Regions from separate parts of the Enterococcus malodoratus genome, predicted to be linked through region 2. Evidence: riboswitches for the same ligand, from Rfam matches in the RefSeq annotation. Region 2 holds a riboswitch; each other region holds the start of a gene.
The links. Region 2 has a riboswitch for magnesium ahead of PGP85_RS00270 (LCP family protein). Riboswitches for the same ligand answer to the same signal wherever they lie in the genome.

Region 1 (10,246 bases), 170 kb from region 2:
CAGTACCATTTGAATTCCCATAAACAATAAAATCGGAATAAAAATCAGTCGAATAACAATTGGTTTCAAGCGCTGCATAATCCGGGAGCCAATCGCTGCGCCGACTAAAACACCTAAAGCTAGAGGTGCCGCAATTTGCGGTAAGATCGCTCCGCTGAAAAAGTAGACCGTCGCAGAAGCCGCTGCGGTGACCCCCATCATTAAATTACTGGTGGCACTTGAAGGCTTCAACGGCATTTTCATGATTGTGTCCATTGCCGTCACTTTGAATACCCCACTACCGATTCCCAGCAGCCCCGAGGCGATCCCTGCACCAAACATCATCGCAAAACCACCCGGTACTTTTTCGACTTGATAATCGATCTGCTCCTCTAAAACTTTATCATAGTAAGAACCATTCAGTTTCAATTTATCTGCCAGCGAATCCTCTGTTGCCTTTTTAACTTGCTTATTCGCTTTCCCGCGTAATTTTTGGATCATATTGCTGACTGAAAAAAGTAAAAATCCGCCGAATAAGATAAATAGAAAACCGGTCGGCACCACCCCTGAAAGCAGCGCCCCAACAATCGCTCCGATTGTCGTCGCGATTTCCAAAAACATCGCCACACGCAGATTCAGCATGTCGTCTTTCAAATAAGCGATCGTCGCGCCTGAACTCGTCGCAATGACGCAAACAATACTTGCGGCAATTGCATATTTGATATCCAGGCCCATAATCAACGTCAAAAAAGGCGTCAAAATAATTCCTCCGCCGATCCCTAAGATCGATCCTAAAATACCGGCCAATACACCGGTCACTAATAATAACCCTATCTGACTAAGCATAACTTCCCGCCCTTTCTGTTGCCATTATAGCGCAACTTTGTAAATAGTCAGATTATTTAGCGGTTGGATTAATTATTCCACTGAATGATTTAATCAAACATTGACGGCTTTGATAAACAGTTCTCATCAATTACCTGCTAATTTTTTGCTACATTCAATTGTTTATGCAGGATCGTCTCTACACGATCCACCTCTTCCTGTGGAATTCGCTGATAAGATATCCCGTCTTGTCCGGTTATTCCATCGCCAGTGAACCCTTCGCCTTGAACCTGCTGACTATCGATTTTTGTGAGACAAGAATGATAACCTGTCATGATTTTTTGCATTTGATCAAACGTCAAATCAGTCTTGCCGTTCTCGCCGATTCCGTCCAAAATCTTTTGGTAGCTAAACAAACTTTTAGTCGACAGCATTTTAGCAATCAGCAGTTCCATGACCTCACGCTGTCTGCCTTGGCGACCATAATCTCCGGTTGGGTCTTCGTATCGCATACGAGAATACTGCAACGCCTCCCAGCCATTCAAATGCTGTTTGCCCTTAGGATAATCGATTCCCTCCGCCGAAAATGCAAAATCATTATCGACCGTTACGCCACCAACCGCGTCAACCAATGTCTGTAATCCATCCATATTTACGGATACATAGTGATGGATCGGTATGTCCAAGAATTTTTCAACAGTGTCCATAATCATCTCAGGTCCGCCGATTGAATGAGCGTGGTTGATTTTATCCTGATAATCCGCGCCAACAATCTCCACGAAGGAATCCCGCGGAATACTCACCAAAGTGGTTTTCTTTGTTTGATTATTCAAGGTCGCCACCATAATCGTATTTGCCCGAAAATCTGTTTTTCGTTTTGCGTCATTGGCGATCCCTAAAATTAAAATACTCATAGGTTCTGAAGCTTCCGGAGATTTTAGTTTATTTTTTCGTTCAACCGGTGCATACATGGAATCCGCCATTTTTTGCGAACTGTGATAAAACTTTAGTGCAAAAACACTTATACCTGAAACCAGCACCACTAAAAATGCCAAACCGCTTAATAACATTTTTTGCCAAGAAAAAATTGACGCTCTTCGTCTCCTTCTTAAACCAATGGTATTCGGTTTCAAGTAGGGATAAAATAGGCCAGCACTGCCAAAGGTCAGACCGAAACCAAGGAATAATCCCGCTAAAACGTCACTGCTGTAATGCACACCTAAATAAATTCTGCCGCCGGTAATGATGATCAATGACAGGACTAATAAAATTTTTACTAGCGCCGGCATTTTTTTCTCACTAAAGGAATAAAGCAAGATCACCGAACAGATAAACGTCGCGATCAGCACAGAATGTCCACTAGGAAAACTATACGAGGAACGCGCAATATATTGAAGCTGGTCGGGACGTGCTCGCTGGATCAATTGTTTTAGCACAAATCCCGCTCCGCTCACACACAATAAATTGCCAAATAGCCAAATCACCCAAGTCCGCTGATGGACCCGCAATAAAAAGATTGCCAAAATACTAAAAATAATGATCATTGGACCGATCGTAGCCAATTTTGCTGTGGCCCCTGCAAAAGCGGTTAAATAAAAAATGTTCGGCAATCGATTTTGGATGAAAATGCCATCAAGGCCTTTCAGCCAATGGGCATCCATCGTTACAGCAATTGTCAGTATCAGCAGTCCAAAAAGCGCCCCGCCGCTGGCAATAAATAGTTTTTTTCGCATAATTATCCTCGTTTCTTCCACACTATTTTTCAAAATGAACTTGTTTTTTCTTTGAACCCCATCATGACTCCCAAACCAATGCCTAAAACAATCAGAGAGGTTCCCCCTTGACTCAAAATCGGCAAAGGAATCCCAGTTAAGGGCAAAACGCCAATCGCGGCTCCGATATTTTCGAAAATTTGAAACAACAAGCCAAAAACGAAGGCCACCGCCACGTAAAGATTTGCCTTATTATTCGTTTTTATCGCGGCCGAAAGAATCTGGTAAAACAGATAGAAATAAAGAAAGATCACAATCGTTCCGCCGATAAAACCAAAGCTTTCGCCAATCACCGTAAAAATCATGTCGGATTCTCGCACAGGTACATAAACCGCGGCCTGATCTGCGCCCCGACCAGTCAGCCCGCCTGATCCAATAGCGTACAAACTTTGAACCTGCTGGTAAGCAATCGAATCTTGGTATTGAAAAGGATCGACCCAAGCTCGAACACGATCCAATTGATAGGTTTTGAAATGCATCCCATAAAGCAGCTGATTGCCCCACTTGCTAAATACTAAAACCAGCAGCAGGCTTCCAATTGCCGCCCCGCTTCCGGTGATCACAGCAAGGATCTTCCAATGAACACCCGAAATAACAAACAAGGCACCTAAAATCGCGATAAAAACCAGACTAGTTCCAAAATCCCGCTGCATGAACATCAATAAAAAGGTCGGCAAACTATAAAGCGCGATTTTTCCAAGAAAGTAGAGATCGCTTTTCAAACTTCGCTGCCGACAGCGCATTTCATTGACTACTGTCAACCGCACCATAAAAAGTGTAAAACTCAGCTTCATTAGCTCCGAAGGTTGAAAAGAAAAGCTGCCGATGCGCAACCAGCGTTTCGTACTGGTCACAGAATACATGGCAGGATCATAAAACCAATACAAAAGTGCCATTACGCCTAGTGAAAGCACATAAAATAAAGGCGCATACTTCAATAGAGTCGCTGTTTTTATTTTACTGACTATCATCATCGCGACCAATGAGAGGACACAAAAAATGATTTGTTTCGTCACGACATTTTTTACATCGACCCCATCCAGCTCAGCCGCCATTGATTGCACGCCGATACTGATCAGATAAAAGAGCAGGATCGGTAAAAACAAAGCATAATTAAAATCATTGTTTAAGCGTTTCAACATGTGGTCGAACCTCCGAAGAAAATTTTAGGCAGACGCCTAAGGCCACTGAGAGCAGCAGGTAGCTCGTGCCCCCATAACTGATAAACGGCAATGGGACCCCCGTCATAGGAATCAGCCCTAGAATACTCGCAATGTTGATACTCGTCTGAATCAGCAATAAGGTTCCGACCCCGAAATAAACCAAACTCACCTGCTGGCTTGGTTCTTTGGCAGCCAGAACAAATAGACGAAGTGCGATCACAAAGAGCAGCGCCAGCACAATAAGTCCGACAATCACACCGAGCTCCTCGATCAAAATCGAATACACAAAATCCGTTTCTGCAACAGGCAGATAGCCCTTTTTAGTGATGCTGTTGCCCAATCCGCGACCAAAAAATCCGCCGTTATAGAGGGCGTAATAGGAATTGCTCATTTGAAATCCTTTGCCATAAGGATCTAAAAAAGGATCTCTAACCAAGCGAATCCGATCATAGGTATGAGCAAACAGTTCAGGCAAAAGAGAATGACTTCCCAAAAAAAGAATGATCCCTCCTGCCAGTGCAATTCCTAGAAAAATAGCCAAAAAGAGGATCACGGTCAGCTGATACGGAAGCTGAGCCGTTGTAATAATCACTAGCGCAACGATCCAGAGAATGATCGCCCCCGTAACCTTCGGCTGCAATAAGATCAGCAGGCCGCTTAGAAAAACCAGCACACTTGGCGTGATCAGCTCGTGCCGAGATCGCTTCTTCCGAAAAAAATAAGCCAAGTAGAAAATCAACGCGACATTCGTTACTTCCGAAGGTTGAAACTGGATGCCGAATAACGATACCCATCTTTGAGCGCCATTGATACTCACACCACTTATTTTTACCAGCAACAGACTGAATAACCCAATGCCCAATAAAATCTTGACGGGTCTTCCCTTCAGCAAAACATCGCTTTTGACGCGATAGATCACTGCGATGACCAGCCAGCTGAGCACCATAAAAATGGCCTGCTTGCTGAATAACGACAATGGATTTTCTCCAGCTGCCATTAAGCGGTATGAACTCGCACTGAAGACAATTAAAAGACCGATTAAGCTAGTCCCTAAATAGGGCAACAACAATAGCCAATCGATCTGTTTTCTTTTCATCATGTTCATCTCTCCCCTTCATCAAGCAACTGTTCGAGACGAGAGAGTCCACTGTAAATAACCTCAAAAAAAAGACACCAAACGTTAGCAAAAAGAACTAACAAGTTTGGCGTCTCACACAATCTCATCGTCTGAGTTTTAGCACTAAACAACGTAAAGAAATTACTCTTAGCTATTTTATGAAAAGCCTTAATCCGACAATTCCTATTTTACACATTGGCGTCTTTCGACGTTTCTGCGCAATAGCCTATGTTTGTTTAGGAGCCTCACCTAACAAGTTTACTTATATTTACTTTCACAACGAATACTACTTATTTTGCCATTAAATATCAAAACCTTTCGTAAATAATCCTAATTTCTTTAATTTTGCTTATAAAACAGTTTATGAAAAATTTACTAGACTAAACGTTTCCTTAATAGAAGCTTCTAATTCACTTTCCAGAGTGGTTATCATACAATAACAACCAGATAGATATCATGTAAGGAGCGACTCGAAATGACCGAAAATGTCTTTGAAAAAATGGCAGAAAGATACGATACTGCCGAACGAAAGAGTTTAGCACAAATTATTACGAAAGAAATTGAACCTGAATTTCACGGAAAAATCATGGATTATGGCAGCGGAACGGGACTGGTCAGTTTACCCTTAGCTCACCGAGCAGAAGAATTGATCCTCGTCGACGCCGCTGAAAATATGCTGGCTGTTGCCGAACATAAAATTCAACAACAGCGATTGACCAATGCGCGCGTGCTGCATGCCGACTTTACAGACGGAGCACCCAAAATATCTGTTGATACAATCATGATGTCTTTAGTACTGCTGCATATTCCCGATACGAAAAAAATTTTAACTGAATTATTTGAGCTTCTACCCAACGGCGGTAAATTACTGATCGTGGACTTCATGAAAAATTCCAGTGTGAGCCACCCGAAAGTTCACAGCGGTTTTGATCCGGCGGAATTGACCAGCCTATTAAAAACTATCGGTTTTTCTAAAGTAAACATCCATGACTTTTATCATGGTGAAAAAATCTTCATGAACCAAGCGGCTGATCTTTTCCTGGCAACCTGTTATAAATAAAATTCTTCCCTCTAAACTTTTAAAAGTTTAGAGGTTTTTTATTAAAAGATGAACAAAAATGTTCAAAATAATAAATTAAAAAAATAAAACTTGAACAGTTTAAAACTAAAAACAGTTTTATTATTTACTAGCTATATTATATTTATAAAGGAGTTATATTTGTGAAGAAAAGTTTATATATATTACTTGCCCACTCTATGGTATTAGGTACTTTTTCAGGCCTGCCATTAAAAAGTGCGGCGGAAGCAACGACTGATACTGCTGAACCCACCCAGTCGACCGCTTCTGATACGTCGTCTCCCGCTTATTCAACAGACAGCACTGTGCCTTCAACAGCAAGTTCTGTCATAAATTCGGATACCACACTTTCAACTAGTACGCCTTCGACGACTGAAAGCTCGGTTACTAGTTCGCAAGCAACAACAAGTTCAACGACGAACATGCCAGAAACACGAGCTTCAACTATAGCAGATTGGATGCCAGATCCAGTCTTGCAGCAGATCGTCGCAAAGGCCATCGGCAAGACAAAAGAAACCTTGACTCAAGAGGATATGCCAAAAGTCACTAGTTTATATATTCAAAATGCTGATAATGCAATCGCTAGTTTAAAAGGGTTAGAATTAGCTACAAATCTTGAATTTTTTTATATGAATTCCAATAATCAAATCACTGATTTCTCGTTATTGACTGCTCTGCCGAAATTGAAGCAAGTCTATCTGATGGGATCGAATGTCACGGATCAAAACGTTCCGAATTTCGGTGCTGGACTCACTCGTCTAAATCTATCTGGCACTAGTGTCACGGATAGTGTTTACGATAAAATCATTAAAATGACTGATTTGGAATCCTTAACTTTCGAATCGAATATGAAGATTACCACAATTGAACCGGTCACTGCACTGACCAAGCTCAATGAACTGCGCGTACAATTTTGCGGAATCACTGATTTCAAACCAATCAATCACATGCCCGCTCTTACTCAATTAGCAGCCTTTGGACAAAACACTGGCAGGAATGATCCAGCTACCGCAATCAATGCCAAAAATTTGAACTATAATGAAGAGCAGCAAACAATCTTTGTTCCCTTTTCAATCATGCCGAATCGAATGGTTAATTTTGATGGCTACATTCCACCCTTCAGTACTTCCAATAGTGACAGTCAAACGTATTTTGATTTCAACGGCGAACAGCTGCCGAGCAGTCGCTTAGCTATCACGGATGAAGGAATTACAGTTTCAGGTGTAACACAGGAAGAATTTAATCAGCTGAAAACCTTTAAGTACAATGCACGGTTGAATAACCCCGCTGGAACTTACCAAACGCCGGAAAGGTTCACTTTTTACGCCATTTCGTCCGGCACCTATTTGCATCAGTTTGACGTTCAGCACACGATCGAGTCGCCAGGTGTGACCGTCAAATATGTCGATGAAGCAGGCGATCCAATCCATCCAGAACAAAAAATCACTGGCAATGTGGATAAGGATTACGATGCAACAACTGAAGAATATCAGTTAGAAATTCCTGGATACTCCTTAGATAAAGATCAATTGCCGTCAAATATGATCGGTACGTTGACCGCCGATCCGCAAACGGTTACCTATGTTTACAAACGAAACGCTGTTATTCTGAAGGCGCACGATTCAACGATCACTGTCGGTGATGAATGGTCGGCGAAAGATAATTTCGATGGCGGCACTGATCCCAATGGGAATCCCATTACGATTGACGACGTTAAAGCCGTTGATGATGTCAATAATAAAAAGGTCGGAAAATATGAAGTTACCTATTCCTACAGCCGCGTTCCTAACAGAAGCTGGTCGGGCGATCAAGCTACCGCGACGGCAACAGTAACAGTCATTGATAAGGCCGAAGTAAAACCTGTCACAATCAAATACGTCGATTCAACTGGCAAAGAAATCCATAAGAAACAAGTTGAAACGGGTAAACTTGGTGAATCCTTTGATTTTTCTGATGAAAAGTACCAGCCAACTATCAAGGGGTATATCTTAGACAAAGATCAGCTTCCTAAAAATGCTAAAGGCAAATTTAGTGATCAAGCGCAAACAATAACTTACGTCTACAAAGCTGAAACGGCACCAACGACCGATACAACTACTAGCAGTGATTCAACGTCAACTACTGATACTAGCGCAACCGCTGAATCCACAACGACAGATTCAACAAATGCTGCTGGAAATATCGTAGACGGCAATTCAACTAAGAAACCCGGCAACCCTGCTGCAGCTGGTACACACACAACAACTCGCAAGCTGCCAAAAACTGGTGAAACAATCACGCCAAGTTATCTTATCGCAGGAATCGGCATGCTGATTCTATCAAGTATCTTATTGATTTTTAACCGTCGAAAAGCGAAATAAAAAAAATCCATCTAGCCGATTCAGCTAGATGGATTTTTTATATATTGTTTTCCAACCATGCTTGATAAAAATCTAATTGTTCCTGTGTGTGAAAAAAATGCTCCCCTGCTTCGAAAACCGTCAGAGAACATTGGGGCGCTTCAGAAAACCTTTCAATAGTTGCCCTTGTGGTCAAATTGTCTTTCCCGCCGTAAAGAATCTTTGTCGGAATCGTCCAGTTGATCGGATGAGCTGCAACATAAGTGTAATACTCCCAATCCAATGTTTTAAAGGGTGTCTCGATTTGTTTTTCTCGTTGCAGATCCTCTGGTGTCAGACCTGACCATTTCAACATATTTTCGATCAATTCTCGCATATCAACGATTGGCGACAAGAAAAAGCTTTGATCAATTTTCTTATTTTGACAAGCCATCATTGCGAAATAGGCCCCGATGCTGCAGCCAAATAATGAAATACTTTCTGCCTGCCGCCCTATCTCAACTAGTATTTTATCCGCGTCTGCTGTGACATTTTGCGGATTCAGTGGATAGTCCTCCGCTTTTCGATCCCCATGTTCTGGCAGGTCGAAGCTCCAAACTTGATAGCCCTTTTTTGTTGCTGTTTCCGCCAAAATTTGGATCACAGTATCCTCTTTATAGGATTGATCGCCGTGAAAGGCCAAGATTACCTTTTTACTCGACTCACCCCAACAGATAACTGGAATTCCTTGAATTTTCTTTGACTCTTTTTTCATTTTTTAGCCCTCCACAATTTGCAGGCCCAAACCTGCCGCGATAATCATCGCTTGATAGGAATCGACTTTCAAACCTTTCAGCTGCTCCATCGAAAAAGCGATCTTACTAAATTGATTGGTCGTAAAATCCAGGCCAGACAAGTTGGTCCGCATCCAATTACTATTATCCAACTCATTATTTTTCAAAAAGAGATGCTTCCAAGTCACTTCAAAAAATTCGCTATCGCCTAATTGACAGTTTTCAAAAGCTACATTTTTCAAGTTTGTCGCACTAAAGGAACCAAAACTGATCAGACAGTCTTGAAACTGGCAATCTCGCAAATAGCTCTCCGCAAAATTACAGCCCGTCAATTTGCAGTTTTCAAAAACAACTTGATGGAAACTCCCGCCGATCCATTCAAGATTGGAAAAATCGCAATTCTTAAAAATTACATTACTAGCCTCAAAGCGAACCAGTTTTGAACGCTGCATCGTGACTTTTTCTAAGATCGAACGACGCAATACCAGATTTTCACAAGTCAAATAGCTGTAGTCAAAATCAATGCCGTGAACCTCTTCAATAATGGCTTCGTCTTCCAGATAAAAATCTTCAGAAAAATTTTTAGGTAGAATCGGTGGTGCCGGATAATTTTTGATCATTGCCTTACTCCTTGTATAGTCATATATTTTATTTTTCATCCCGCTGTCGATCATTCCTCTGAACCTAAGGAATGTCTAAATTTTCTGATCTTACTCAAAAAAACCGACAGCCTAATAAATTATTCATGTTCTCAGTTTCCCATAAACGCTACAAATTCTCTAGCCCTAAATGACTTTTCTATCCGATAGAGGCTGAAAAGAGCTTTTTGTTTTGAAGAATGATAAAATCTAGCAATGAGGTGAATCTATGAACAATAAAATCAAAGAATGGCTGCCCGTAGTCATTCTCATAGTACTAATTTTTCTTGCCAGGATGTTTGTTTTTTCTCCAGTAAGAGTCGAAGGCCATTCCATGGACCCGACGCTGCATGACAAACAACGATTGATTACGTCTAAAATATCCAATTTAGAGAGGCAAGATATTATTACGACGAAAGAACCTGATGACACAAATCTTTATGTGGTGAAACGGATTATCGGCCTGCCCGGTGATCATGTGGTGATGAAAGATAACGTTCTAACGATCAATGGAAAGAAATATGCGGAGCCGTATCTGGATGAGTTTAAAGAGAAATTCAAA
Region 2 (10,246 bases):
CTGAAAAGTCTTGAAAATGAACTTGGCTACGATTTATTTCTTCGCCATGGGAAGAAATTGGTATTAAGTGAAGAGGGAGAAAAAATCCTGCCGTTTGTTAAACGGATTATTGAGGAGGCCAAGAAAATTCATTTTCCGCTCTATCAAATGATTGATCGGCCTTCCTTTAAAGTAGGAATCAGCGAATCAGTTTTGATATTCGAAGCGGGGGAGTGTGCTTGCAGGGATGAATCCTACACAATCAACTATATTAATGCGGCTCCGCTAGAGCTGTTTAATCAGTTAAAGCAAAAGGAAGTCGATCTGGTAATCACCAGCAGTGTGGTGGAGGACCCACAATTTGAACGAACGTCTTTGATCCGTTCAAAAATGGTCTTGGCCGCCAATGCCTCCCTAGTGAAAAATGAACTGAAGCAGGCAACCGCCGAAGATTTAGAAAAAATGCCTTTTATTGTCTTAACAGATCATTTAGGGCATCGGCAGCTAACTCAACGAACAGCGAACTTTTTCAATATTGCACCTGATTATCTTTATTGCCATGACAGCTTAGGGATTCATAAATGGCTGAAGGAGAAAAAAGGGGTTTTTGTGATCCATGCGATTGAAAAGGAGCTGTTAGCCAGCGAGTCGATTCATTTTCTGGCTTTACCTAGCGCCTTAAGCCTGGAATTCTATTTATATAAAAATAAAACCAGTCATCATGCTTTTGATATTGAGGCGGTCGAAAATGACCTAAAACGGATTTTCAAAGAGATAGAAATTAAAGGGAATGGCCGACCGGCCCTAAGCAGCCAATAATTTTAAACAATAAAAACAGCGTATGAGTGTCTCCGTCAGAGAACTTATACGCTGTTTTCGTCGTTATCAAGGGACAAACCCATTTTTAGTTTTAACAGTAGGCAGCGCACCGGTTTCTGTATTATCTGGTGTGCCGATGTAGGTATTGCCGTTGAGGGAGGTAGATTCCTTGTCTTCGGCCGCTTCATCTTGAACAGAGTAGTCGCTTTGATAGAGATAGTCGCCGTCGGTATGGAAGACAAAACCTTTTTTGTCTTGTTCATTTTTTTTGTCAATCCCGAGACTCACTCTCAGTTCGTGGCTTACATAATCGATGCTATCTGGATACAGCTCCACCATGCTGCGACCTTGGTTGCTGAAGGTTCGCCAATCAAAAGTGAGACGCTGCTTTTCGTAGTCACTGTAAACCAAGCCGTTTTTCATCAGCGCCAGCAGCTGATCGGTGGTAATGTCTGTTTGGATATTGTTATTAAAGGAATCAATGATACCTGTAAGATTTTTGACGGCTTCTTTGGATTTTAATTTATTTCCGACGGATTGGATGATTTCCTGCTGGCGGAATCCGCGCATGATATCGTTATCGCTGTGGCGTTCCCGCGCATAAGACAGGGCCTTTGTCCCGTCGACATGTTGTTTTCCTTCGTCAAAGTGAATCGCGCCCGGGCCGTCCTTCGTCACACCGTCAAAAGAATGCTGGACATCAATATCGATTCCGCCGATCGCATCAATGAACTTAATGAAGGATAAGAAATTGAACACGCAATAATGATCAATCGGAATGTTCAATAATTTTTCTACCGTATTGATAGAAGCGGTCGGTCCGTCAAAGGTGTACGCCGCCTCAATCCGCTGGTTGCCGTGATAATTTTTTGAATCAATCGGCACAAAGCTGTCTCGAGGCAGACTGCAGAAGGTAATCTTTTTGGTCTTATTATTGAGCGTGACGACCATCATGGCGTCAGTCCGCGTGGTACCCAGCTTTCTTTCGATCGTATTGTCCAAACCCATGATCAAAAAGGCTTCAGTATCCTTTTTGTTCTTAGTGTGATACTCATTTTTTATAGGATGATAGCCGTTATCCAGCGTTTTCCTTAAATGCTGGTTGGCGAGTAAAAAATAGGCGGAAACAGAAATGGTGCACATTAAAATCGCTGTGAGACAAAGTAAAATAATCTTTTGCGCTCGTTTCATGATAAGACTTCCTTTCGATATAAAACGGATTTGTATTAACAAAAAGGATAGCCCTCTTACATACAATAAGAAGGCTATCCTTTCGTGTCCTCTCATCGTCTGAGTTTTAGCACTATACAACGTAAAGAAGATCCTTAGCTATATTTAGAAAAGCCTTAATTCGACAGTTCCTGTTTTACACATTGGCATCTTTCGATGTTTCTGCGCAATAGCATATGTTTGTATAGAAGCCTCACCTAACAAGGTATTTGCTGCTGTTAACTGAGTATATAATAACGGTATTGGATAAAAGAAAATAGTTGGATACTTTTTCTTAACAATATATTTAAAATTGAAATTACTAAACAAACATTGTTGAATAGGCGAAAAGGCTTTACGAAAAAAACGAAAAGAGCGTATTAAAAGAACGCTTTTCATATTTTTGTTTTTTAAAAATAACTATTTTAAGGTAATTGAAGCTGCTACTGACCCAATAAGTAGTAAGGCCAGAAAAGAAACGAGGGGACATTAGGGAAAAATTTTATGATTGAGAAAGGAACATTCTGACATAACACTTTCAGTTCAAAAAAAGTCAAAGCTGGGGTCTTTTAGGCACCACTGCTTATTGCGAAAAAAGGTTATCTGCGATATTTTAGGTTTGCCTAAAATAATTATAAGAGCTTTTTTTGAAAGAAGGAATTTGATTGAATGATCCGCATCCAAACAAAAGAAAGGTGACGCACACGAAGCATCACTTAGTAGAATATGCAAACGGACCGTCACTGGAAGAAATCAACGGAACTATCGAGGTTCCCAAAAATATGGGCTTCTGGAAAACTCTATTCGCTTATTCAGGCCCTGGGGCATTAGTTGCCGTTGGCTATATGGACCCGGGAAATTGGTCAACCTCGATTACCGGGGGACAGAATTTTCAATACCTGCTGATGTCGATCATCCTCATGTCTAGTTTGATCGCCATGCTGCTGCAATATATGTCAGCCAAATTAGGAATCGTGTCTCAAATGGATTTGGCTCAGGCGATTCGAGCGAGAACCAGCAAATCATTGGGCGTCGTTCTGTGGATTTTAACGGAGCTGGCGATCATGGCAACGGATATCGCTGAAGTAATCGGGGGAGCCATCGCTCTTTACCTTTTGTTCCATATTCCCTTATTCATCGCGGTGTTCATTACCGTTTTTGATGTCCTGCTGCTGCTTTTATTGACTAAAATCGGATTTAGAAAAATCGAAGCAATCGTCGTAGCATTGATTGTCGTCATTTTTATTATTTTCGCCTATCAAGTAGCACTGTCAAAACCGGCTTGGAACGAGGTTATCAAAGGACTGGTGCCAAGTGCTGAGGCATTTTCAACGAGTCACCCCGTCGCTGGACAAACACCCTTGACCGGCGCATTGGGAATTATCGGAGCAACCGTGATGCCGCACAATCTTTACTTGCATTCTTCGATAGTACAAAGTCGAAAAATCAATCACAACGATCCGGAAGATATTGCGCGGACCTTGCGCTTTTCAAAATGGGATTCGAATATTCAGTTGACAATGGCCTTTTTTGTCAATTCTCTGCTCTTAATTATGGGAGTGGCGGTTTTCAAAACAGGCAGTGTCGCAGACCCGTCATTTTTCGGTCTGTTCAAGGCTTTATCAGATCCTACTGTAATGAACAACTCCATCTTGGCCCACGTAGCAAGTTCAGGTATTTTGTCGATTCTTTTCGCGATTGCTTTATTGGCTTCGGGACAAAATTCAACGATTACCGGGACACTTACGGGGCAAATCATTATGGAAGGCTTCGTTCATATGCGGGTGCCAATCTGGTTGCGGCGGTTGGTCACCCGACTCCTGTCAGTTATCCCTGTATTGATCTGTGTGTTGATGACCAGTGGGAAAAGCGACGTAGAGGAGCATATCGCGATCAATAATTTGATGAACAACTCGCAAGTCTTTCTGGCTTTTGCCTTGCCATTCTCGATGCTGCCGCTGCTGATGTTTACCGATAGTCGGATTGAGATGGGCGAGCGTTTCAAAAACTCTTGGCTGATAAAACTCTTGGGCTGGCTCTCAGTTTTAGGCCTGATCTTTTTGAATATGAAGGGCTTGCCGAATCAAATTGAAGGATTCTTTGGCGATGCAGCGACGACGAGCCAGCTTCAATTCGCTGATAATCTGTCGTATGGAATCATTGTCCTGGTTCTGCTCGTTCTAATTTGGACCATTATTGAGCTGTACAAGGGAGACAAACGCTATGCCCAGCAACTGAAAACGACTAGAGCAGAAGGGAAGAGTGAAGATGAATTTTAAGAAAATTATGGTTGGTGTAGACGATAGTCCAGATGCACTAAAGGCATTTCGTTATGCCATCCAAGAGGCGCGTCAGGCGATGGCTGAATTGATTATTGTTTCTATATTAGAGGAAAAAAATATCAATGTGTATCAATCCTTGGATAAGAATTATTGGGAAAAGGAAATGAATGAGTTGAGAGAGCGAAGCGAGAAGTACAAACAGGAAGCGCTCGCCTCTGGGGTCGTTCGTGTTACCACAATCGTCAATGAAGGCAATCCGGGGGAATTGATTGTCAATAAATTTATTCCGATAAACCAGCCAGATCTGCTGGTCATCGGAGCGAAATCGACGAGCAGAATAAGAGATTTTTTCGGAAGCCAAGCTGCTTATATGGCGAGATACGCCAAAATATCGACGATTATTATCCGCTGATTTTTAAAAAAGATTCGCCTGTCAGAGCTGACGGGCGAATCTTTTTCGTTTCTATTAACGCGGATCAATTACTTTTAATGCTTTCTCTGGGACTTGGTCACGCCGGATTTCTTCATAGGTTTCAATGTGAGCCCCTTTATTAATGAGCTTCAAGTAACGATTAGTCTGGAGTTCGGACATCCCGTCAAATTGCACGGTTCGTGTTTTGCCGTCCTTGTTTGCCGCAATTTGCTGATAGCTGGCAGCCCCATGGATATCCACCGATTGGGGCTTCGTTGTTTTCACATAGATTTCGCTTTTCGGAACTAAAGGATTAAGTTGATCCAAAACCCCGGCGACCTCACTGGTTGAATGTTTAGAATAAAGCATGGTACCGAATAATAAAATGAGGGCTCCGATAAGGACACCAAGTATTTTTTTGATCATAACTCTTTTTCTTCCTTTCACCTTTGATACCTTTAGCTTACCAATGATGAAGGTATCAAAAATCGGGCGAGGGACCTATCTGCGACTAACAAAACTGTCACACAGTCGGCGGCGGAGATTGAAGAAACTGCCGGGAGTGAGTATACTTATACAATAGTAGGAAAGTCATTTATAGGCAGACAAGTCAGACAGGTGCAATCGGTGTTGCAGGCGATGGAACAAGTGATTATAGGAGGAAATTATGAAATTTTTTCTAGACACAGCGAATATTGAAGAAATCGAACGAATCAATCAGCTTGGCTTAGTGGATGGTGTAACGACAAATCCCACGATTATCGCAAAAGAGGGCAAAGATTTTGAATCCGTTATCAAAGAAATTTGTGCGTTGGTAGATGGGCCGGTCAGTGCAGAAGTCACCTCGTTAGATAGTGATGGGATGATTCGTGAAGCGCGGGAGATCAATCAATGGGCCGCCAATATCGTGGTGAAGATCCCGATGACAGAGGCCGGACTAAAAGCCGTTCACACAATTTCTAAAGAAGGAATCAAAACCAATGTCACCTTGATTTTTTCGGTAGCTCAAGGGTTGATGGCCGCAAAAGCTGGGGCGACGTATGTCAGTCCGTTCTTAGGGCGGCTGGATGATATTGCCTCTGACGGGATTCAATTGGTGAGTGATCTAAGAGAAATTTTTGATATCTATGACTTTAAAACTGAAATCATTGCGGCAAGTGTTCGCAATCTTGGGCATGTCGAAGCCTCTGCATTAGCGGGTTCAGATATCGCTACGATCCCAGGAAATCTATTCGAGAAATTATGGAGCCATCCATTGACGACGAATGGGATCGCCCAATTCGAAGCCGATTGGCATGCCTACCAAGCAAAACAATAAAAAATCAGTGAGCAGATTTTTGCTCACTGATTTTTTTTATTTTTTACGATTTCGACGAACCATGATAAAGGCAATTAGAGCTAAGATAATGACGCCAGCCACCGTTAACCAGGTTCTTCTTTGTTCACCGGTTTTTGGTAGGAAGCTAGAACCGCTGTTGTCTTTTTTATCGTTTTTAGCCGGGGCGTTGTTCTCAGCGCTTTTTGTCGTTGAGGCTGTTGATTCTTCGGTTGTCGAAGTATCTGTTGTACTTGAACTTGTCGTTCCAGCCCGAACAGCATCATCTTTCGCATACCGCGCGATCCAAGCAATAATCCCAGGGAAAAAGTTTCCTTGCGTTCCAATCATTTGTTCTTGAAGCGGTGAAATGTGTTTTAGGACATTTGTTAACTCCTGATTGCTCATTTGACGAATCGGCATAAAGGAGCTATTGCTAGGGTACAGTGCCGCTAAGTATGCCTGCAAGCTGTCAAGTTGATCAATCATTTCAAGAGCATTGGTGTAATTATTTGGATTGTAATTTAAAATATTTTCGATTTTACTCCAAGATAGCGTGTTGTCTTTATAAAGTGCCTGTAAGATTCGAGCATAACCGCCGACATCCAAGCCGTAGGTATCTGCGCTGATTCGTTGGCACAAATTCATTGCATTCAATAATTGCTGGTCAGAATAACCGTCAACTTCGCTTGATGAAATTAAACTTTTCATTGATTCGTCTTTCAACATTTCGCGAATTTTTTCAGGATCTTGCTCGTTGCCGACAGGATCGTTACTCTTTTTCACGCCAGTCTCTTTTTCAATTTGCTCAACCGTTTTATCTTTGGCTTTCTGAATATCTTTAACTTCGCTGTTATCAGCAGGCGCGGCTGAGGTTGATTCAGTAGTCACACTAGAGTCAACAGTTCCGTTGTCACTGCTTGCTTCAACGGGAGTCGTCTGTTCGGTTGCGGCTACAGGGGAATTCTCTGCTGGAGCCGAATTCTCAGTTTCAGCATTCGCGCTGATGGGGAATAGAATGAATAGCGATAAAGCAAATAGTAATTTTTTCAAAAATCTCACTCCTTAGTCAATGTTGTGAATGTCCTTCATGCCGTGTCTCATCCAACGAGATCTTTCAAACAATTTGTCGATAAGAACTTTTTATACCTCCAATTATTTCAAGCTGCAATGAGTTAAACAGGCAATTTAATCTTTTCGTAACATTATTGTAACATAAGAAATGTATCTGTAAAGTATTAATGTGAATTTTTTTTCAAATTTATTTTGCGGCGCGATATCCGGCTTTTTTTGCTTCATCAATTGTCTTGAACCACGCTCTTGGATTCGTAGTATTGTCGTAATATTTGCTGCCGGGCAAGTGGTAGACACCGCTTTTTGAACCCTTGATCAATCCTTTGCCGGAGCTATCAACGTATTCTTTCTCGGGAGAAGCAGTCGAGGACGTTAATGAAGTTGATGATTGCGACTTAGTGCCGATCGTACTAGTGCCGTCCGCATAATTTAAGTTGACGCCTTCTTGCACATTAAAAATGTAGACATTGAAATGAATATCGTCGTTGCCGATAGATTGAGCCATCATGTGGACGCCACGAGCTAACAGTTCATCGCCGCGAAAAACAGGAACGACAGAATAGCGAACGTAATTTTTATTACTTTTTTCTAAATAGTATTTGATATCCATTTCAAACCGCAGCATCTCCGGACTGTTCAATTGCCGAGTTCCAGTGATCAAGTTTTTCCAATTGGCATTTTGTCCGGTTAATTGATACCCGATCAGGTGAGAACGATTGAAGAGATATTGGCCGTTGATTTTTTTATTGTGCCAACCTGTCGGCGTGACGCTGGAAATCTCGCCGCGTTTCTCAGTGGGCATCAATTTTTTATTTAGTAAAGCTTCCGCATCAGTCGCTCGATTCAAATGATCCAAGTCGCCGAATTTTTCCCAAGGACCATTCGCAGTGGAAAGGTCCTCTTTAGAAAAAGTCGGTTTATTTTGATTGATCTCGATCGTCTGAGTATCTTCATAGTTAAGCTGAGCCAAATCCTGCTGTGCTGAAACGACTTGCGATTGTGTTTGTGTCGTTGCTGGTGTGGTCGTTTTTGGTTCTTGAAGATGATCTTTTACGCCGTAGACAGCGAAACTAGCTGCCGCAATCACGATTGCAGCAACTAGTTTAGTTTTTTTTGACAAGGGGAATTGCTCCTATTCTTTCAAGTTATTCGGGCGCGCCGATGATCTTGATGTATTCATCAGGATTCATAATTTCAAAATGTTTCGCAACTAATTGATTGCGCTTGTTGCGGCGACCTTCAATATGAATCATATATTTGTTTTCCGGTAAGCGAAAAACATAACCGGAAAGATAACGATCTTTGATCAAAACTTCGGTCTTCGTTTCGCCATCGCTCATAATCAGTAAAGACATCATGATCGGCTTTTCTTGCAGTAAAATCGTTTTTTCTAGTAAGCCGCGATATTCTTCCAAAAAATCACATCCTTTTAAAAATCTATAGGTCAATTTTAGCATTTTTAAGCAATTAATGCTCTGATAAAGAAATCGCGCTTAAATCTGTTACTTTTAATTATGATTTAAAAATGTAAAACTAATTATTACAATGGCTGCTAGCTGGAACAGTTCATTTCAAATTTTTTGAAATGAACTGTTCTTTTTCATGACGATTGTGATGCCTTATACTAAATTCAGGAGGAAAGCTTATGGATAATCGATTATCAAATTTATATACTTTGCTAGCAAAACAAGGAAAAACCGTTGAAATCAATCAGTTGGCCAAACGATTTCACGTGAGTACTCGAACGATTTATAACGACATCAATAAATTAAATGAAACACTAAGTTCGGTTTCCGAGAAGACAATCATCATTGATAAAGCGCGTGTTGAGTACAGCGTTGATAGTCCGGTAGATATCGAGAAACTATTGCTCAATAATAGTGATTTTGTCAGCAGTGATAAGCAGATCAGGCGGATTCGCGTTTTAGAGTCTATCTTACTTTCAGCGGGTATTTTTAGTTCTGAAGATTTGCTGCAACGGACATTGGTTTCTAAAAATACCTTATTGAGTGATTTGCAGAAGATTAAAAAGAAACTTGAGGAAAACGGAATCGAACTTGAAACACTCCCATTCCGGGGGTATCGAGTGATTGGCGATGAAATCATTATTCGCAATCTGCTGGCCGCAACACTTGAACAAGATCCGTTACTATTTGAAACGGAGCACTTTGAGCGGGAGCAACAATTATTGGGCGATATTGAAGCATTCATTGAAAAAATTTGTGATCGATTGGGTATTCAATTAAGTGATGAAGCTTTTCAAAAAGTACTAATCCATTTCTGGATTACGAAGAAACGAATCGAATTGGGAGAGACGCTTTCGACAATTAGTGAAAAGGACTTTTTGAGTAAAGAAGAACAGACTTTATTTGACTATCGGAGGGAATTGGTTGAACTTTTTGGCCAACCTGTCAGTTCAACCGAACAGATTTATTTAGCCAATAAATTGTCCGAAGCCTCGATCACAAAATATCAGGAGTTGATTTCTGATAAGTGGGTAACCTTCAATCTGCTAGTTGAAACGTTTATTACCGCAGTGAATAGTGAGTTGCCTGAGTTAGATTTCAAAGGGGATCAGAAATTGTATGAGGGACTGATCAATCATTTGCGGCCAGCTTATAAACGAACGTTGGCGAAAGAATCGTTAGAAAATCCAATGTACGATTATGTGTTAGATCATTACTGTGACTTGCATTTGATTATTCGTAAACAGATTTCGTCGATAGAAAAAATGTTGGAGATCACGTTTTCGGATCATGAGATTAGTTTCTTTACGCTATTTTTCGCCGCTTCGTTGGAACGCAAAAAGTTTTATGTACCTCATAAAACCAAAATAGTTATCATTTGTCATGCCGGAATCAGCACGTCGGAAATATTAAAAAGCAAAATCAAAAATATTTTTAACGTTGACGTCATTGGAACTTTTGGGGCTAAGGAAGGAGTCAAATGGCTGACGGATCACAAAGTTGATTTAGTGATTACTACGATTTCTTTAGAGATCAAAAGTGTCCCGTTTGTTCAAGTGAATCCTTATTTATCTGAGGAAGACATCAGCATTATCAGCGGCTTTATTAAACCCGTTTTCCATGAGGTTGAGGTTGGAAAATTGTTGGAAATAGTCAAGCAGTATGCGGTGCTGAGTCCGCAGCAGGTACA
Region 3 (10,246 bases), on a different contig from region 2:
GAAGTCACCCTGAGATGAACCGCCATCGCCAGTATAAGTGAAGACAACATTTTTGCTGTCACGTTTTTTTAGTCCTAAAGCAACACCGGCAGCTTGAACATATTGAGCACCGATAATGATTTGAGGAGGTAAAGCCTGTAAATCAGCGGGATAGTTATTCCCAGCAACGTGACCACGCGACCATAAAAAGGCCTCAGCTAAAGGTAAGCCGTGTTTGATCAATTGTGGAACATCACGATATCCTGGTAATAGTACGTCTTCTTTCTCAAATGCAAAATGACTAGCTAATTGGCTGGCTTCTTGTCCAGCAGTTGGCGCGAAGAATCCTAATCGTCCTTGACGATTCAATGCAGTTGAGCGTTGGTCTAATACTCTTGACCAAACCATTGAAGTCATCAATTCAACAAGTTCTTCATCAGATAAATCAGGAACTAAATTTTCATTTACAATTTTTCCGTCCTCATCCAGCGCTTGGTACACGGGAAAATCCGCGTTTACATCTTTTAGTAAGGCTTCAAAATCAATCGTTAACTCTTTTTCTGCCATGGTGTCACACTTTCCTCTCTTAAGTAAATTAAGTCTTGTTATCAGTGCAACAGCAAGTCAATCTGTATTATTGCTATTGCCCCTTCCTCTCTAAATTAGCATTTTTGTATTCAATTGACAACAAACTTGCTCACCGATTATGAACGAATTGAAGCGTTTCACTTTTTCTCCTTGTGAAATCACATGCAGCCTGCTTACGATATCAAAATCCCGTTAATTAGATTGCGGAAGTTGAATATCTTTGATTTTTTTAAATTTGCCATTATTTCGGTCATTAAAGTGTAGAAAGAGTATTAAAAAGAAGACGGATACAACTTCTGATTTTAAATAATTGTTGTGATTTTTCACAAAAAAAGAAACAGAATGCCAGTACAGGCCATTCTGTTATAGTTCAGATCCATTCTTTTGCAATTTTTATATAGATTACTTTTCCTAACTGTGTTGCCAGCATATAAACAACGACGATCCCTACATACCATAACCAGTAGCTGCTTGGAAGATGTACAAAATCAAATTGTTCCGCAATAGGCGTTACGACTACAATGATACCTACTACTACAGCCATTAACAGACTAATAAAGACTTGTGGTGCTGGACGGCTTTGGATAAATGGAATTTTCTTTGTACGAACCATCAGAACCACTAACGCTTGCGTCGTTAACCCGATCATAAACCAGCCTGTTTGGAATAAGTTTTGTGAAGCGATCGTATTTGCTCCAAAAACGAACCACATCACTAAGAATGTAATAATATCAAAGACCGAGCTGATCGGTCCAATACACACAGTAAATTTCAATAATCCCTTTGTTTCCCACTTCGTCGGCACATGCAGTTCTTCTTCATCGACATTGTCCCATGGGATCGTCAATTGAGCGATGTCATAGATCAGATTTTGCAAGAGCAATTGAATAGACAGCATAGGTAGAAATGGCAGAAAGGCACTGGCAACTAAGATCGAGAACACATTTCCAAAGTTTGAGCTGATCGTAATCTTGATATACTTCATCATATTGCTGAAAACTCGGCGGCCTTCAATTACACCGTTTTCTAAGACAGCTAAACTTTTCTCCAGCAAGATGATCGAGCTGGCATCCTTCGTAATATCCGCTGCTGTATCGACCGAAATTCCCACATCGGCTTTTCTTAGTGCCGGAGCATCATTAATACCATCACCCATGAATCCTACGGTATGTCCTTTATCCTGAAGCGATTCAATAATGCGTGATTTTTGCATAGGATTTAATTTGGCAAATAAATTGATGCTTTCGGCTGCTCTGTACAACTCATCATCCGACATTTCATCGACTTGATTTCCTAATAAATAGTCTTCTGCCGGAATACCAACATCTTGACATACTTTTTGTGCCACGATGGCATTGTCACCAGTCAAAACCTTCACTGTCACACCATGTTGCTGTAATGATTTGATTGCTGGTTTTGCAGACGCTTTGGCCGGATCAAGGAAACCCATAAATCCAATCAACGTCATATCTTTTTCATCATCAGTCGAGTAAATAGCTTCATCATGGGCATCTCGACGAACCGCTACGGTAATTACTCGCATTCCTTGACGATTCATTTTTTCATTCACCGTTTGTAATTGTTGGCGAATCTCCGGCGTTAACTCCATAATCTCTCCGTTGATCTCAACATATTTACAAATCGTTGACATTTCTTCGACCGCACCTTTTGTGATCATCAATTGATGTTCGTCTGTTTTCATTACAACAGTCAAACGACGGCGAGAGAAATCGAATGGAATTTCGTCGATTTTTTGAACAGATTGATACGGTAGTTTCCGATCTTGTTCTTCAAAATAATTAATTACTGCAATATCCATTAAATTCTTCCAACCAGTTTGATAAGTCGAATTCATAAAGGCTAAGTCAAGTACTTGTTCATTTTCATTTCCTAATGGATCGAGATGCTGGACTAAGACCACCCGATCTTCTGTAATTGTTCCTGTTTTATCGGTACACAGCACATCCATACTGCCTAAATTTTGAATTGACGCCAATTCCTTCACGATAACTTTGTGTTTTGATAAGGTCAACGCGCCTTTGGCTAAGTTGGAACTCACGATCATTGGCAGCATTTCAGGAGTTAGCCCCACAGCCACAGCGATTGCAAAGAAAAATGCACTGCTCCAATCTCCCTTTGTCAGTCCATTGATTAAGAAGACTAATGGAAATAAGACCATGACCATTCGTAATAATAGTTTGCTGACTCTTGCTAAGCCAATATCAAATGAGGTTTTCCCGCGTTTTGAAGTGGCATTTTTTGCGATGTCGCCAAAGAATGTTTGTTGTCCCGTTTTCAGAATAATAGCTTTACCTTGACCACTTAATACATCGGTTCCCATAAAAACCAGATTTGTTAAATCCAATGCCGTCATTTCATCTGTTAATTTCTTATCTTGATCAAGATATTTTTCAACGGGCATTGATTCTCCCGTTAACGATGATTGGTTAACGAAAAGATCCTTCGTCCAAATCAATACGGCATCTGCTGGAATCATATCGCCAGTCGCTAACGTCAAAATGTCACCAGGTACAACTTCATCCATCGGAATTTCCTTTGTTTCACCATTCCGCGTGATTGCTGCCGTATTTTCGATCATTTCTTTTAATTCAATACTCGCTTTTTGTGAACGATATTCCTGAATAAAAGTAATCAACACACTGGCTAATATCATGATTGTCATTACGACTGCCGCTTCAAGATCATTCGTCAATACAGAAACAATGGCTAATAGTGCTAAAACATAAACGAATGGATCATTGAATGCTTGTAAAAATAATAGAATTCCAGGTGTAGGTTTTTGTGCTGAAACTTCGTTTGGCCCGTATTCCTCCAAACGGCTTTGTGCATCTTCTTCCGATAACCCTTGCAATGATGTTCGCAAGTTTAAAAATAAATCCCGATCAGATAGAATCGCCAGCTTTTTCAGTTCTTGATCTTTGCTGATCTTGCGAGCAAGAAGGTTTTTTTTGTTCATCATAGTAGTTCCCCCTAAAATTTAAGGCAACACAAGCCGCCCTTTTATATTTTCTCTTCGGTCGACTATCTTCATAATCCATCTTCCTCACATCCTTTCAATTATCAGGGAAATCACTGGCAGCTAACTCCGATTAAGAGCTCTTTTTTTCAAAAACGGAAAAACAGGAGTGTCTTCACCATTCATACGATTCAACTAAACAATTCTCAAAAATCGCCTTAAGTCCATTCTATTCGCTTTAGTTTCAAATAAACGGCAAAAAAACGCGCGCTCGAAAATGAGCACGCGCGAAAAATTCATTCATGTTCATCGTCGAGCTTTAGCACTATAGGGCGTAGACAGATTTGTCAGCTACGTTATGAATCACCTTCACGATGATCCCTGTTCTACCCATTGGCGTCTCTCGACATTTTTGGGCAGTAGCCTGTGTCCATATAGGAGCCTCACCTAACAATTATTCTTATTTACATCCTTACTATATGTCACTTATCTTTCAGTGTCAAACTTAAGATTGAAAAAACTTGTTTTGTTTCAGAAATTCATCAACTTTCTTGTTGGGCGTATTGCTAAAGTAGTCAGCAAATTTTTTACTCCAAAGTTTTGTTTCACGAGCCTCGGCAAACTTTTCCATCGTATCGTCATATTCCTCAATCGAAGAATAATCATAATCCTTGTACGTATCATAATGAATCACCGTCTGATCTGGCAATCGCGGTTTGACCCGCATTTCCACATTTGGTTTGCCAATACTTAAACCGGCAACAGGCAGAACATAATCCGGCAATCTTAACAGTTCGCTGACTTCTGCGACATCTTTCCGAATTGTCCCAACAACAACTGAGCCCAATCCTAAAGCTTCAGTCGCGATCACAGCATTTTCCAACGCTAAAGCAGTATCAGTGACGGCTGTAATCAACGGGTCCAGACCTTCGCCTATACGGTAGTCCATCTCATAATGATCTGCGACCTTTTGCGTTCTTTTTAAGTCTGCCACAAAAACTAAGAAAACCGAACTGTGCAGCACATGCGGGTTTCCAGGATTCATCTCAACTAGTTTCTCACGGATTTCACGATCTTTTACTACAATAATGCTGTACATTTGTCCGTTCATCCAACTTGGGGCCTGCCGACTTGCCTGCAAAATCTTTTGCAGTTGATCCTCTGATAGCTGATACGTTTCATCAAAATTGCGATAAGTCCGATGTTGCTTCATGATCTCCAACGCTTCCATTTAACTCCTCCTTAACTCCTTTGAAATTGTCTGCAGCTTCGCGAAAAATTGCTCTCGCGTTTGTTTTGTCATCCGAGTGTAATTCACTCTCATTGCCATTGTATCATTACTAAATAGAAATGCGGGGGCGATCAATAATTTTTCTCGCAGAAAAATCTCCCAATCTTTTCTCGTAAGATGTTGATGGCGCCAAGTTAAATATACATAAATACCGCCATTGATCTCAGATACCTCCCAATCATCAGCAATTGCTTCTGCTCCTTTTAAAAACGCCTGCGCCAATTGCTTTAATGTTCCAACCAACACGGCTTGATTATGTTCAAACCGCGAGTCTGTTAAGGCGGTATGAGCGATCACCTGCGGAAAAACACTGATCGAAAAATCCATCATTTGCTTTGCTTCAGATAAACGTTGAATCAGATCTTGATCAGCAACAATCCAGCCTATTTTGATCGAAGAACCAAAGATTTTCGAAAGTGATCCTAAATGAATCACCTGATGCGGTGCGAGTTCCTTCAACGAAGGCGGAATTTCGTTGAAGTTCATTTCCCTAAATACCTCATCTTCAACAATCGGCAATTGATATTTACGACTAAGATCGATCAATGCGTTTCTACGCCGATTCGACATCATTGAACCTGTCGGATTTTGGAAGGTCGGATTCAGGATGATCAATTTGATTTTCTTCGTCAGGATTAATTGTTCCAACTTGTCAATGCGCATTCCTTCGCGATCCATTTCAACTCCGTACAGTCTGATACCCGCACTCGCAAAAATCGGTAACGAGTACAAAAATGACGGGTCTTCAATCGCCACACTATCACCGCTTTGTAACATCACTTGCAATAATAAAAACATCGCCTGTTGCGCGCCTGACGTGATCAGAACTTGATTCGATGAAACCTTGATTTTTTGCTCCGTTTCAATTCGCTGACAAATGACCTGCTGCAGCGGTCGATATCCCAGCGGACTTTGTTTTCGCTCTTCTAATAGCAACTCTTCCCAAGTATAGGAAGGAAAGCGAAAATCCGGGATCAGACTCAATGGGAGTTCACCTGAATAAAGGTCAATTGCCTCTGGGTCATTTAGCAGCTGTTGAAGTTTTTCGAGAAAAGGCTCTTTCGGATGAGCTTCTTGAGTAAACAAACTGCGCCAATCGACTCGCGGCGTCGTACTGCGCCCCCAGTTTCCTTCATTAACTATTGTGCCGCTTCCTTGTCTCCGCAATACCCAGCCAAGACTGACTAATTCATCTAAAGCGTGGACAACCGTCGATCGATTCACTTGATAATAGTCCGCCAATTTTCGCTCAGCCGGTAATTTATCCCCTGGCTGCAAGGTGCCGTTTTGAATATAGTTAATGATTTGTTCAATGATCTGCTGATACACTGGTGTGGATTTTTTTTCTGTTAGTTGCCACATATTTTTCCCTCACTCATTATTGGATGATTCAAAGCTAACCCAATTATTATTGACTGTCAATTGCATGTACGAAAAAAAGCCATACCAATCAAATTGATATGACCTTTAAAAAATCTTTTAAAAATTATTAAATTGTATCACCATTAAAGATCGAATTCTTAACAACCACATAATCAACCTTTTGCAAGGCTTCCAAATCATTTCCGCCAGCATAAGAAATCGATGATTGCAAATCCTGCTGCATTTCAACCAATGTGTCTTTTAAAGAACCTTTATAAGGAATCCAAATTTTCTTTCCTTCGACATTTTTCTTTTCACCTTTTTGAAACTCAGAGGCGCTGCCGAAATATTCTTTATAAACCACACCATCGTCAACCTTCGTTTCCCCCGGTGACTCTTCATGTCCAGCAAACAATGAACCGATCATGACCATCGTAGCGCCGAAACGAATCGACTTTGCAATATCGCCATGAGTTCGAATTCCGCCGTCCGCAATGATTGGTTTGCGGGCAGCCTTTGCACACCAGCTCAAAGCCGCTAATTGCCAGCCGCCAGTTCCAAAACCCGTTTTGATTTTCGTAATACAAACTTTCCCAGGTCCAATGCCAAGTTTCGTTGCATCCGCACCGGCGTTTTCTAATTCACGCACGGCTTCTGGTGTACCAACATTCCCAGCAATAACAAACGTCTCTGGTAAATATTTTTTTATATGCTTAATCATATTGATTACCGGGTCAGAATGACCGTGGGCAATATCAATCGTGATAAAATCAGGATTTAACTTTTCTTCAGCAAGTTGTTTTACAAAATCATATTCATACCCTTTTACACCAACACTGATCGATGTAATCAAGCCGCGAGACTGCATCTTCTTTATAAATGGAATTCGTTCTTCTTCATAAAAACGGTGCATGATATAGAAGTAACCATTCTCCGCCAAAAATTCGGCAATGTTTTCATCAATGATCGTCTGCATATTTGCAGGCACGACTGGCATCTTAAAACTAAACTTTCCTAATTGGACGGTCGTATCACATTCTGATCGACTGTTCACAATACACTTGTTAGGGATTAACTGAATATCTTCATAATCAAATACTTTCATAATGGCCTCCAATGATTAAGCTAACTATCTCATCTATTTTTGTCCTGTACGTCCACGCTGAACTAGCTTTACCCCAGCTATAAATTTTTCTTTTATGCTGTACAAAATCGCGAAAAGCGTGACCGACAAAAAAACATAGGGCGATATCGCCCTATGTAATTTACAACATAATCATATAAAAAGCAAGCTGATTTTGACTTTTATAGCAAAAAACACGAACATTAACTTTTTAAACCAGCATGTTCCTTAATTTTTTTGCCTGCAGACTTACTAAAAAGACAACATCTTCCATCTCTTCTTCATTCGTTACTTTCATTTCAATCTGCTGAGTATTTTTCGATACATCTTCAAATTTTTCCTTGAACTCATCTGACATCACTTTTACCATCGGGGATAAATAGCTTATCCCAAAATCCGGAAATGGTGTGATAACAGAAAAATAATCCTTATGGATCTTGATGCGACAAAGCAAACCATCATATTGTTCAATTACAAGCTGCCAACCTGTTTGTTTCTGAAAAATGTATTTGATTTTAGGATCATAATGTCTCATGATTTGGGCCAATAATATTTTTAAATACTGAGAATTGGGTAATCCTGACAAAATCGTCTGAAGTTCGTGTTTGTTATCATCAGCTTTGGATCGTTTTCTTTCCATGGTCCTCGCCTCTTTCACTACGCTCTGGAACGAAAAATAATTCTAACTAATGCAATTGTCTGTATGAGTTAAATTCATTTTATTTTTCTTCGTTTTCATATTTCCTTTTAACGCTTTTTTCATATTTAGTTTAACACTTTTAATTAAAGCTGTCATTTTTTAAATCTCGCTTGGTTTTAAGCATAATAAAAAACGACCCTAAGGTCGTTTTTTATTATTTTAACGATTTCGCTCCAATGTCATTGCGGTAAAAATAGTCCTTAGTATCTGCTTCCTTTAAAGCTTGATAAACGATCTTCTGTGCGGTCTCAATCGTTTCAGCCTCAGCTTCTACTAAAAGCACTCTGCCCCCAGAAGCTCGTGCTGACCCTTGCTCTTCCGTTACGCCAGCATAATAAACCGCCACCTGCTCGCCGAATTCTGGTATCGCCATCCCTTTTTTATAGTCATTAGGATAACCTTCCGCTGCCAAAACGACACCTACGCAAGCCTGTTCACTCCAGATTAACTCAGGTTCTTGATCCTTTAATAGGTCATCGATTATTTGTGCCAAATCGCTTGTTAACCGTGGCAATACGACTTGTGTCTCGGGATCACCAAAACGAGCATTGAATTCGATTACTTTTGGTCCAGTTTCCGTTGCAATTAGGCCGGCATACAAAATACCTGTAAATGGTGTTCCATTTGCCATCATACCTGAAGCTGCCGGTTTTAAGACCTTGTTTACGGCCGTTTCGACCATTTCTGATGAGATTTGCGGAACCGGCGAATAAGCACCCATTCCACCGGTGTTTGGTCCTTTATCCTCATCATAAGCACGCTTATGGTCTTGAGAGATCACCATTGGATAGACTTTTTCATTTTTAACGAATGCTAGTAACGAGAATTCTTCACCCGCCAGAAACTCTTCAACAACAACCTTATCGCCGCTTTCGCCGAAACGATGATCCGTCATCATTTCTTTCAAAGCCTGTAAAGCTTCTGCTAAAGTCATTGCGACTGTTACCCCTTTACCAGCCGCTAAACCATCCGCTTTGATTACGATCGGTGCCCCTTTTTCTTGAACATAATCACAGGCTGCTTGATAGTCAGTAAATGCTTCATAAGCTGCGGTTGGAATATGATTGTCTACCATAATTTTCTTCGCGAACTCTTTCGATCCTTCAATCATCGCCGCCGCTTTGTTCGGTCCGAAGATTTCAAGTCCTGCCGCTTGGAAATCGTCAACGATTCCATTAAGCAACGGAATTTCTGGCCCCACAAAAGTCCAAGTAATTTCCTTTTCATTTGCAAAAACGATTAAGTCTTTATGGTTATCTTCAGCGATATCTACCAATTGAATCCCATCATTTTTCATACCCGGGTTGCCCTTCGCACAAAAAACATCGGTTACTTTCGGACTCTTCAACATTTTTTTTGCGATGGCATGTTCGCGGCCACCGCTGCCAATAATTAATACTTTCATTGAATCCTCCTCGAATTAATGCCTGAAATGACGAATACCAGTAAAGACCATCGCAACACCATATTTATTGGCCATAGCGATTGAATCTTTGTCTCGAATACTTCCACCTGGTTGAACGATTGCTTTGATTCCATGCTGAGCAGCATATTCCACACTGTCATCCATTGGGAAATAGGCATCGCTAGCTAGAACTGCCCCGTCCATCCGGCCTTTCGCTTCCTCTAAAGCGATTTTGACTGAACCTACACGATTCATTTGCCCAGCACCAACACCCACCGTTTGATGTTCATTGGCAACAACAATCGCATTTGATTTCACGTGTTTAACTGCCTTCCAAGCAAAAGCCAACGCTCTTAGCTCTTCTGCGGATGGTTTGCGATCCGTTGCCACTTCCCACTCTTCTGGAATTTCTTCGACTACATCTTGCTCTTGAACAAGTAAACCGCCTAATACTGAAACCATTTCTGGTTGACTATTCACTTGATTACTAAAGTCTAAGGTCATTAAACGCAGATTTTTTTTGTTGGACAATACGTCAAACGCTTCTTTACTGAAACTTGGTGCAATGATGATTTCCAAGAATAATTTATGCATTTCTTCAGCTGTCGCAAGATCAACCTCACGATTGGCAACTAAAATCCCGCCAAAAATTGATGTTGGATCTGCTTCATAAGCAAATTGATAGGCCTCTGAAATCGTCCGGCCGCTGCCGATACCACATGGATTCATATGTTTCAACGCTACGACTGTCGGCTCGGTGAATTCACGAGCGATGCGAATAGCCGCATCCGCATCTTTGATATTGTTATAAGATAATTCTT

Region 1: linked by a shared signal. The riboswitch ahead of PGP85_RS01170 (FtsW/RodA/SpoVE family cell cycle protein) and the one ahead of PGP85_RS00270 (LCP family protein) in region 2 are both predicted to bind magnesium.
Region 3: linked by a shared signal. The riboswitch ahead of mgtA (magnesium-translocating P-type ATPase) and the one ahead of PGP85_RS00270 (LCP family protein) in region 2 are both predicted to bind magnesium.

The regions. Positions count from the first base shown of each region.
Region 1 is NZ_JAQDPG010000001.1:221,538-231,783, reverse strand. It holds gene PGP85_RS01185 (sulfite exporter TauE/SafE family protein) at 1-825, opposite strand, end outside; gene PGP85_RS01180 (phosphatase PAP2/LCP family protein) at 963-2,537, opposite strand; gene PGP85_RS01175 (FtsW/RodA/SpoVE family cell cycle protein) at 2,567-3,718, opposite strand; gene PGP85_RS01170 (FtsW/RodA/SpoVE family cell cycle protein) at 3,696-4,838, opposite strand; M-box (ykoK) riboswitch at 4,952-5,120, opposite strand; gene PGP85_RS01165 (class I SAM-dependent methyltransferase) at 5,332-5,916, shown strand; gene PGP85_RS01160 (MucBP domain-containing protein) at 6,078-8,294, shown strand; gene PGP85_RS01155 (alpha/beta hydrolase) at 8,332-9,027, opposite strand; gene PGP85_RS01150 (pentapeptide repeat-containing protein) at 9,031-9,666, opposite strand; gene lepB (signal peptidase I) at 9,914-10,246, shown strand, end outside.
Region 2 is NZ_JAQDPG010000001.1:49,580-59,825, forward strand. It holds gene PGP85_RS00265 (LysR family transcriptional regulator) at 1-798, shown strand, start outside; gene PGP85_RS00270 (LCP family protein) at 865-1,989, opposite strand; M-box (ykoK) riboswitch at 2,073-2,240, opposite strand; gene PGP85_RS00275 (Nramp family divalent metal transporter) at 2,703-4,286, shown strand; gene PGP85_RS00280 (universal stress protein) at 4,276-4,701, shown strand; gene PGP85_RS00285 (YxeA family protein) at 4,756-5,127, opposite strand; gene fsa (fructose-6-phosphate aldolase) at 5,369-6,019, shown strand; gene PGP85_RS00295 (LPXTG cell wall anchor domain-containing protein) at 6,056-7,069, opposite strand; gene PGP85_RS00300 (DNA/RNA non-specific endonuclease) at 7,278-8,210, opposite strand; gene PGP85_RS00305 (hypothetical protein) at 8,236-8,505, opposite strand; gene PGP85_RS00310 (BglG family transcription antiterminator) at 8,736-10,246, shown strand, end outside.
Region 3 is NZ_JAQDPG010000002.1:397,528-407,773, forward strand. It holds gene pdhA (pyruvate dehydrogenase (acetyl-transferring) E1 component subunit alpha) at 1-546, opposite strand, end outside; gene mgtA (magnesium-translocating P-type ATPase) at 938-3,544, opposite strand; M-box (ykoK) riboswitch at 3,843-4,006, opposite strand; gene PGP85_RS05280 (nitroreductase family protein) at 4,050-4,775, opposite strand; gene PGP85_RS05285 (aminotransferase-like domain-containing protein) at 4,776-6,197, opposite strand; gene guaC (GMP reductase) at 6,325-7,302, opposite strand; gene PGP85_RS05295 (DUF3788 family protein) at 7,532-7,960, opposite strand; gene purD (phosphoribosylamine--glycine ligase) at 8,175-9,425, opposite strand; gene purH (bifunctional phosphoribosylaminoimidazolecarboxamide formyltransferase/IMP cyclohydrolase) at 9,441-10,246, opposite strand, start outside.